2 regions of the Neobacillus sp. B24 genome follow, and region 1 is predicted to be linked to the other one. Evidence: predicted binding sites of a transcription regulator. Region 1 holds the regulator's gene; the other holds the start of a gene.

Region 1 (5,219 bases):
ATAGTATGTAGTCGTAGACCCGAAACCAGGTGATCTACCCATGTCCAGGGTGAAGTCCAGGTAACACTGGATGGAGGCCCGAACCCACGCACGTTGAAAAGTGCGGGGATGAGGTGTGGGTAGCGGAGAAATTCCAATCGAACTTGGAGATAGCTGGTTCTCTCCGAAATAGCTTTAGGGCTAGCCTCACGTAGTAAGAGTCTTGGAGGTAGAGCACTGTTTGGACTAGGGGCCCTCATCGGGTTACCGAATTCAGACAAACTCCGAATGCCAATGACTTATCCGTGGGAGTCAGACTGCGAGTGATAAGATCCGTAGTCAAAAGGGAAACAGCCCAGACCACCAGCTAAGGTCCCAAAGTATACGTTAAGTGGAAAAGGATGTGGAGTTGCTTAGACAACCAGGATGTTGGCTTAGAAGCAGCCACCATTTAAAGAGTGCGTAATAGCTCACTGGTCGAGTGACTCTGCGCCGAAAATGTACCGGGGCTAAACGTATCACCGAAGCTGTGGGTGGACACCGTCTGGTGTCCGCGGTAGGAGAGCGTTCTAAGGGCGTTGAAGCTAGACCGTAAGGACTGGTGGAGCGCTTAGAAGTGAGAATGCCGGTATGAGTAGCGAAAGACGGGTGAGAATCCCGTCCACCGTATGCCTAAGGTTTCCTGAGGAAGGCTCGTCCGCTCAGGGTTAGTCGGGACCTAAGCCGAGGCCGAAAGGCGTAGGCGATGGACAACAGGTTGATATTCCTGTACCACCTCTTTATCGTTTGAGTGATGGGGGGACGCAGGAGGATAGGGTAAGCGCGCTGCTGGTTATGCGCGTGTAAGCAGTTAGGCTGAGAAGCAGGAAAATCCGCTTCTCACAAAGGCTGAGCTGTGATGCCGAGGGAAATATAGTACCGAAGTTCCTGATTCCACACTGCCAAGAAAAGCCTCTAGCGATGATATTAGGTGCCCGTACCGCAAACCGACACAGGTAGGCGAGGAGAGAATCCTAAGGTGAGCGAGAGAACTCTCGTTAAGGAACTCGGCAAAATGACCCCGTAACTTCGGGAGAAGGGGTGCTCATTACGGTGAATAGCTGTGATGAGCCGCAGTGAATAGGCCCAGGCGACTGTTTAGCAAAAACACAGGTCTCTGCGAAGCCGCAAGGCGAAGTATAGGGGCTGACGCCTGCCCGGTGCTGGAAGGTTAAGAGGAGGGGTTAGCCTTAAAAGCGAAGCTCTGAATCGAAGCCCCAGTAAACGGCGGCCGTAACTATAACGGTCCTAAGGTAGCGAAATTCCTTGTCGGGTAAGTTCCGACCCGCACGAAAGGCGTAACGATCTGGGCACTGTCTCAACGAGAGACTCGGTGAAATTATAGTACCTGTGAAGATGCAGGTTACCCGCGACAGGACGGAAAGACCCCGTGGAGCTTTACTGTAGCCTGATATTGAATTTTGGTACAGCTTGTACAGGATAGGTAGGAGCCTGAGAAACCGGAGCGCCAGCTTCGGTGGAGGCGTCGGTGGGATACTACCCTGGCTGTATTGAAATTCTAACCCGCACCCCTTATCGGGGTGGGAGACAGTGTCAGGTGGGCAGTTTGACTGGGGCGGTCGCCTCCCAAAGAGTAACGGAGGCGCCCAAAGGTTCCCTCAGAATGGTTGGAAATCATTCGTAGAGTGTAAAGGCACAAGGGAGCTTGACTGCGAGACCTACAAGTCGAGCAGGGACGAAAGTCGGGCTTAGTGATCCGGTGGTTCCGCATGGAAGGGCCATCGCTCAACGGATAAAAGCTACCCCGGGGATAACAGGCTTATCTCCCCCAAGAGTCCACATCGACGGGGAGGTTTGGCACCTCGATGTCGGCTCATCGCATCCTGGGGCTGTAGTCGGTCCCAAGGGTTGGGCTGTTCGCCCATTAAAGCGGTACGCGAGCTGGGTTCAGAACGTCGTGAGACAGTTCGGTCCCTATCCGTCGTGGGCGCAGGAAATTTGAGAGGAGCTGTCCTTAGTACGAGAGGACCGGGATGGACGCACCGCTGGTGTACCAGTTGTCTTGCCAAAGGCATCGCTGGGTAGCTATGTGCGGACGGGATAAGTGCTGAAAGCATCTAAGCATGAAGCCCCCCTCAAGATGAGATTTCCCATAGCGTCAAGCTAGTAAGATCCCTGAAAGATGATCAGGTTGATAGGTCAGAGGTGGAAGCATGGTGACATGTGGAGCTGACTGATACTAATCGATCGAGGACTTAACCAAGTCAAAATGATTATTCGGTTTACTGAAACTTCTTCTGCATTATCTAGTTTTGAGGGAATGAAACCTCAAAAGAATAGTTTGGCAACTATGGCGAGAAGGTCACACCCGTTCCCATACCGAACACGGAAGTTAAGCTTCTCAGCGCCGATGGTAGTTGGGGCAAGCGCCCCTGTGAGAGTAGGACGTTGCCGGGCAAACAAAAGACAACCTGAAAAAATGGTTGTCTTTTTTGTGTCCTTTTAAAAAAGGTAATTGGCTTTGAAAAAAGGAGTTTCGCGGATATATTGGGATTTTCGCAGATATATTTGTTTTTTCGCGGAAAAAATCAAATTAACGCGGATATATTTTGTTTTTCGCGGATATCCGGAGAAAAACCGCGGATATAATTTTTTAAGTCTATTTTTATTGAACAAAATCACCTAATTTCCACATGTAAATTACGCCAATAGAGTCTATTGGAGCAGTAACCCAGCCGTTTATGCTCCCGAAATACGCAAATAGAACCGATTCATGAAGAATACCCGATGTTTTCCCTCTTCACCTTCGCCAATCACCTCATATTTGAGGAATATACCAATTGTTTTCATTTTGTCCCCCCTCAATTCATTATTTTGTGCCCAATCCTAAACGAAATAGTAGTTTTTTCCCACTATCCCCACGTTTCGTAACCGCAAGATTTGGAGAAAATCATAAAGTAGTGAATCGTTGCATCTCACCATGAATTTGAGTATAATTAATGTCAAATATAGTCAAAGTCAGATGATGACAGGGGGTGCGCAGCCGGAATGAGAAACATCTCCGATATTATCGAGAAATACTTGAAACAAGTCTTAGAAATGAGTGAAGAGGATATCGTTGAAATTAAACGCAGTGAAGTGGCTGATAAATTTCAATGTGTTCCTTCGCAGATTAATTATGTAATCAACACTCGCTTTACAATTGAACGCGGATATCTCGTTGAAAGCAAACGGGGCGGAGGCGGCTATATCCGGATTATAAAAGTAGAATCACATGATTCAGCCGATTTAATCGATCACTTACTATCGCTTATTCACGGTCGAGTGGCACAGGCAAGTGCGGAGGATGTAATCACTCGTCTTGTCCAGGAAGAAATCATCACAAAACGGGAAGCCAAAATCATGCTGTCTGTTATTGATCGCTCCGTGCTCTATATTGACCTCCCATACCGGGATGAATTGCGGGCAAGAATGCTAAAAGCAATGTTAACATCTTTGAAATATAAATGAAAACTTGCCGATTGGCCAGTCCGTTAGGACGAAGACAGAGGCGTAGTTGAATTTATGCGTTAGGAAATTATAAAATTTTATAATTTCATATTAGCTAAATAAGTATCCGGGGTATGTCTGGTCGAGTATCTAAATAATCAGCTGCAAAACCACATGCCCTTTACAGAGGTGAGGAAAATGAATTGCCAGGAATGCAACCAACGGCCTGCAGCGCTTCATTTTACAAAAATTATTAACGGTGAAAAAACAGAAGTGCACCTGTGTGAAAAATGCGCCCAGGAAAAAGGTGAAATGTTTATGTTTAATGGGGAATCGGGCTTTTCCTTTAATAATCTATTAGCCGGTTTACTAAACATTGACCCAACGTTTCAACAGCCTAGTAAAAGTCCGTTCCATCAGGAGGAAATCCTGCAGTGTCATCATTGTTCGATGACCTTTCCGCAATTTTTAAAAGTGGGCCGGTTTGGCTGTGCTCATTGCTATGAAACCTTTCAAGACCAGCTAAAACCGGTACTAAGGCGCCTTCACGGCGGTAACTGGACTCATAATGGAAAAATACCAAAGCGAATTGGCGGCAGTATCCACCTTCGTAAGCAAATTGAGGAACTGAAACATAACTTAAGAGAATCAATCATCCGCGAAGAGTTCGAGCAGGCGGCACGAATTCGCGATGAAATTCGCCAACTTGAAAAAAGGTTGACAGGTAGCCTTGAGGGAGGGGAGTAGCGATGTCGCTCGAACGTTTTTTAAATCAGGCGGTCAGCTCCTGGATGAGTGAGGAAGGACCCGATTCCGATATTGTCCTAAGCTCGCGGATTCGCTTGGCGCGGAATCTGGAGGCCTATAACTTCCCGACACTTTTTTCTCATGAGGAAGCAAAACAGATCATTTCAGATATGGAAAATCTGCTTCAAAAGGGAACACTGCCAAAGTTCGGGAAACTGGAACTGTTGAAAATCGATGAAATGCAGCCGCTGCAAAAGCGGGTATTAGTGGAGAAACACCTAATTAGCCCAAATTTGTCAGAGGACTCACCACATGGGGCCGTTTTATTATCGGAAAACGAAGAAGTCAGTATAATGATTAATGAAGAAGATCATATTCGGATCCAGTGCTTGTTTCCTGGCTTGCAATTGGCGCAAGCCTTGGAAGCGGCCAATGAGATTGATGACTGGATTGAACAGCATCTCCAATATGCATTTGATGAAAAACTGGGTTACCTGACAAGTTGTCCTACTAACGTTGGAACCGGACTCCGGGCATCGTTAATGATGCACTTGCCGGGGTTAATATTAACGCAGCAAATCAGCCGGATTATTCCTGCGATAAATCAATTGGGGTTCGTCGTACGAGGAATTTATGGTGAAGGAAGTGAAGCGCTGGGGAACATTTTTCAAATTTCCAACCAGATTACACTCGGAAAGGCGGAAGAGGATATCTGCCGCGACTTAATGGGGGTTGTCAGCCAGATCATTTCACAAGAAAGGTCGGCGCGGGAAGCATTACGGAAAACTTCTAACATACAATTAGAAGATAGAGTGTTTCGTTCCTTAGGGGTTTTAACCAATTGCCGGATCATTGAATCAAAAGAAGCTGCAAGATGTTTATCAGATGTTCGTTTGGGGATTGACATGGGATACATCAAAAATATCTCCAAAACGATATTAAATGAGTTAATGATTTTAACCCAACCGGGTTTTCTACAGCAGTATGCCGGCGGACCATTAAGG
Region 2 (5,219 bases), 820 kb from region 1:
CATAATGTCAGTGCCTTTAAATATGGATTAAATCTAATCAGTCGTAAAAGTAATTTAGGAATCGGCTCCTTATTGGCAGTTCCGAATGCAATCAGCAGAACTTGTTTGAATCATGTTGGGTTTGAGACACTCGTATGTCCGAGCTTGGCTCAAGTAAAAGCAATTGTAAATCACTTTAAAGTAGCATGTGTACATCCAGTAGATGTAATGAAGCCGAATCGTATGCGTCCTGAACAGCATTTAGGCAGCTATATAGATGGCGGAAGCAGAGAAGAAATTATCAATAAATTAATGAAAGATGAACGATTTGATGATTATCAAAGGGAATTGAATAAGATCATGCCACAAACAAGGGGGTGGGGAATCACTTCTTCTTTGTATAATGGAAAACAGCTGTCAGTCATTATTTCAGCTCAAAATAATGGGCAGACAGTTGAAAAGGTCATTCGCGAAGCACGAAAGATTGAACCATATGAGGTTATTGTTATTGTAAATGGTTCACAGGATGACACTGAAGAGATAGCAAAGAAACTCGGGACTACAGTTATAAAAACAGAACAACAATTAGATTATGATACAGCTCATGCTATAGGGGCGCTTGCATCCAGAAGTGACATTATCTATTTTGTTGATGCGGCCCAAAAAGGACAAACACCAGCAGAACAACGCATTATCGGTGACCATTTGGAGGCTATTTCGTTTCTAATCAATACTGATGAACAATGGCATTGAACTGATTGGGGGCTGACATCCATTTTTAGGGACAGTTCCAGAGCTGTTCCTTCTAAGTAGTAAAAAACATTTGATAGAAAAAAAGATGGGAGAAAACAATAAAGATGCATAAATTATCAATTATCATAATGGGTATGGATAATTTAAATTCAAATGTCATTTCAAATGCCTGGTCAATATCTCCGTCTGAAGTAATAGTGGTAGTTTCTGATCTTGCCACCGAAGAAGAAGTCAAACTTGCGGAATCAACAGGCTGCAAAATTATTATTAAAAATCATTTAGCTAGTAATAATGAATATGTTCTAGGATTGAAAGAAGCTAAGGGTGATATCGTATTATTCTTAAATGGTGATCATGTGATTGGGCAAGAACAAATTACATCTTTTATTCAACCTATCATGAATGGTGAGGCCGATGTCGTTATGAATAATTTGACGTCCGTGTTCCTTGCTAACCGGATAAAACAATGGCCTGACACCATAACACTTTGGAGGCAAGTGTTTAATGACAGTTTGGGATATCAACATTTATTAATTGATTCGCTTTTGTCAATGCCGTATGCCCTATCAAGGCAGGTTATTCAATCGGTAGGCATCAATGGTTTTGAGAATCTTGCCATTGCAAATTTGCTTATTCTTGAGCAAGAATGGAAGATTAGTAGACATATGTCTCTTCTTTTACAGTCTGAGATGTTTTTACCCCCACAACAATCTCGCTATTATGTTCCCATAACAGACTCTGAGCGTGAAATGGTTAAATCTTATTTGGAAGCATTTAAAATTTGGTTTCAGAAACATGGAGTAAGAGGCCAATATCATGATGCCGGCAGAAGAAGAGATATAATTAAAAATATCAAAGAAAATGGCAATTTGCATGACTATGCTATCATTTATAAAGGGAATGTAAAAAACTCCACTCAATATGATGGCAAACAGCTTTCAGTCATTATTCCCGCCCAAAATGAAGAAAAGTCGATTGGGATGGTAATCCATCAAGCAAGTCTAATTGACCCTATGGAAATTATTGTCGTTGTGAATGGTTCCAATGACAAAACGGAGGAAATTGCTAGACAATTAGGTGCTACGGTTATCGTTTTTCACGAGCCGTTGGGAATTGATGTAGGTCGGTCCATCGGTGCCTTAGAGGCAAAAGGAGATATTCTTCTTTTTATTGATGCTGACTTTTCGATATCCGCAACTGATCTTCGTCCGTTTTGCCAAGCAGTTATGAATGGGATTGATGTAGCGCTAAATAATTTAAATATTGATTACTTTCCCTTATATATTGTAAATTTATACAAATACATGCTGAATATTGCCTGCGGTCGCAAGGAGTTAGGAGTTGGTTCGATTGTGGCGGTGCCTCATGCATTAAGCAGACGCTGTCTTAATGGGATCGGATGGGATTCATTGATTAATCCCAATTTGGCACATGTAAAGGCAATTATGCAGGGCTATCAAGTTACTAATGTTCATTTTGTGGATGTGATGAAGCCGAATCGAATTCGTCCCGATCAGCATTTCTCGAAAAATGGACATCCAAAGGCAGTACTAAGAATTATTGGTGACCACTTGGAATCACTGGCATACTGGTTGGAGCATTCTTAATCTTGATTCTAAGAAATAGATCTAAACGGATAGAGGATAGAGAACTTGGGAACTTGGCAAGTAAGTCCCACTTACAAATAAACAACCGGCATTACAAGCCGGTTGTTAGCAATATTATTTATCTTTCTTTTCAAGTGTATTGCGAGATACGATATTATCGATTAAGCCATATTCCTTGGCGCGTTCAGCAGTCATGAAGTTATCACGATCTGTGTCACGCTGGATCACTTCAATTGGCTGGCCAGTACGCTCGGCTAAAATGCCGTTTAATTTTTCACGTAGGAAAAGAATCCGCTTAGCAGCAATTTCAATTTCAGTTGCTTGACCCTGTGCCCCGCCAAGCGGCTGGTGAATCATGACTTCTGCGTTCGGCAAGGCAAATCGCTTGCCCTTTTCTCCAGCTGCAAGCAAGAATGCGCCCATGGATGCTGCCATCCCAATACAAACAGTCGAGACGTTCGGGCGAATATATTGCATTGTATCATAGATTGCCATTCCGGCTGTAATGCTTCCGCCTGGGCTGTTGATGTAAAGGGTAATGTCTTTTTCAGGATTTTCTGCTTCCAAGAACAATAATTGCGCAACAATACTGTTTGCCACATTATCATCAATTGCGCTGCCAAGCATAATAATCCGGTCTTTTAACAAACGGGAATAAATGTCGTAAGCACGTTCGCCACGGTTTGTTTGTTCAATAACTGTAGGAATCAAATTCATTTTTCTTCCTCCTCTGAATGGAAATGTAAAAACTTATGTATTGTTATCATACAATGATGGTCAATAAAGGTCAAACAATATGCCTTCCAAAATTGTTCGACAACTTCCTTCATAAAGCATAACCAATTTGAATACTTTTTAAAACTAATTGGTTGGGACTTTGGGGGCCCACTAAGGGAAAATTGCTTAGAAAAATCCTCTTGTAATGTAAAGGAAGTTATCATATAATATAAAAGTCGCAAATAATTTTGCCCTCGTGGTGCAACGGATAGCACGTAAGATTCCGGTTCTTAAAATGTGGGTTCGATTCCTGCCGAGGGCGTAATAATGCTGAAAAATAAAGGTTTTTTGAGTGTATCTGGAAAAAAAGTGTCCTACTTTTGTCCGAGTACTTCGAAAAACCTTTATTTTTATTTTATTGTATTTTCTCTAACCAGCTATTCATAACTCATTATTTAGTTGTTCTGTGCGCTTAGACATATGCCCATATGTGTTTAACAAAATTAATTTATCTGTATCCCCTAGGCGGGCTCCAATGTAATTCATATCTGATACATTTGATTCCCATAGGATGGTTTCATGTATGGCGAAACATGTGTGGGTAACATGCATTAATTTTGACGCTTGCAAAGTGTCCGAAGCATATCGGCGTAATTAGGCATTTTTACTAATTCCCCTATAGGAATAATGAAAAAGAACGTTGGTCGATTTGAGTTCTACATATTCCTCTAATTCCAGGAATTTTTGTCTCTTCGCTGATGTTTTTACGGTTTTTGTTTTTGGGCAAAAGCAGAATGTTTACGATTAAAAGAGGACGAATCGGTAGTCTACATAGCTGATATGATTGAGTCGCTTTACAAAGCAGTTTCCGTGGAGAATGCCGGTATGTAACGGGCAATAATGGTGCATGCCTTTTTCTCCAAAGAAAAAGCAAACCTATTTCCCCAATCTACCATCACTCTAAACTAATATACATTCCCAGGAGCCCCTACTTTCATGTAAAATAACAGTAAGGGGGAGAAGGAAATGAACTTTAAACCAGGTTTATGGCAGCAGCAAACGCTAAAAATGACGATGACTCAAGAGTTGTCGCAGGCGATTGCATTATTGCAGTATTCAACGCAGGAGCTAACCGACTTTTTGGAAAATAAGGCACTTGAAAATCCCCTAATGCAAATTGAATATGTCAATGTAAGGCCTATGAATCCTTTGATTGATCGGAACCGCCGGAAATATCAAAAGGCCGAGAAGGATTGGATTGACCAAATTGCTGAGAAGCCCTATTCAATAGAAGAGCAATTAATTTCACAATTAAATATAAAAAAATTGTCAGAGGAACAGTTGAAGGTGATTCGCCGTTTGATTCAGAACCTTGATGAAAACGGTTACTTTACTGGGGATTTGAATGAGATCGCTGCAAAGTTAAACATTTCGGAGGAGTTGGCAGAGGACTGTCTGGTTGTGATTCAAACGCTTGAACCGGCGGGGATTGGGGCCAGAGACCTGCAGGAATGCCTGCTCATACAAGTGGAATATGGATTCCCGGAAAACGATTTGGCTAGAAAAATTATCTCTGGCTACTTCATTCCGTTTGCCGAAAAAAAGTGGAAGCAAATTGCAAAAGCGCTTCAAGTTTCTTTGAAGGAAATCCAGGATGTTTTTGATTGCATCCAGTTATTGAATCCGAAACCGGGGGCGATGTTAAAGGAGGATACCGCCCATTATATCATTCCGGATGTGATTGTCGAACCGACGGGGGAAGGATTAACCGTCAGAATGTTTGATGACCCGATACCAAAAATCAGCTTTAATGAGCCATACTATAACAAGTTCAAAAATCAGGATCAGCAAGTAAGCAAGTTTCTTCATGAGAAAGTCCAAGATTATCAGTGGATTTTGAAAAGCATTGAGCAGCGGAAAGAAACGTTAACACGAGTGGTGGCCATGATTGTCGAGAAGCAGCCGGGCTTTTTCCAAAAAGGACCTCAAGGCTTGCTGCCAATGACGATGAAGGAAATTGCTGTGGAGTTGGATGTTCACGAGTCAACTGTAAGTCGTGCTGTCCGCGAAAAATATGTCCAAACACCGGTGGGGACATTCCCATTGAAATCGTTCTTCACCAGCACAATTCAAACAACATCCGAGGATGAATCCACCTCCTCC

What was found. The regulator CtsR, encoded in region 1, represses protease genes until heat stress. The targets are predictions, from matches to a motif close to ATGGTCAATAAAGGTCAAACA.
Region 2: a site for CtsR is predicted at 3,113-3,133, ahead of clpP (ATP-dependent Clp endopeptidase proteolytic subunit ClpP). Genes of this name have one in related genera too.

Annotation. Positions count from the first base shown of each region.
Region 1 covers NZ_AP035777.1:95,175-100,393, forward strand. Annotated here, with positions in the region: rRNA gene ACZ43M_RS00505 (23S ribosomal RNA) at 1-2,242, shown strand, start outside; rRNA gene rrf (5S ribosomal RNA) at 2,320-2,436, shown strand; gene ACZ43M_RS00515 (CtsR family transcriptional regulator) at 3,028-3,489, shown strand; gene ACZ43M_RS00520 (UvrB/UvrC motif-containing protein) at 3,667-4,215, shown strand; gene ACZ43M_RS00525 (protein arginine kinase) at 4,218-5,219, shown strand, end outside.
Region 2 covers NZ_AP035777.1:4,689,084-4,694,302, reverse strand. Annotated here, with positions in the region: gene ACZ43M_RS23365 (glycosyltransferase) at 1-732, shown strand, start outside; gene ACZ43M_RS23360 (glycosyltransferase family 2 protein) at 837-2,339, shown strand; gene clpP (ATP-dependent Clp endopeptidase proteolytic subunit ClpP) at 2,454-3,056, opposite strand; tRNA gene ACZ43M_RS23350 (tRNA-Arg) at 3,307-3,378, shown strand; gene rpoN (RNA polymerase factor sigma-54) at 4,083-5,219, shown strand, end outside.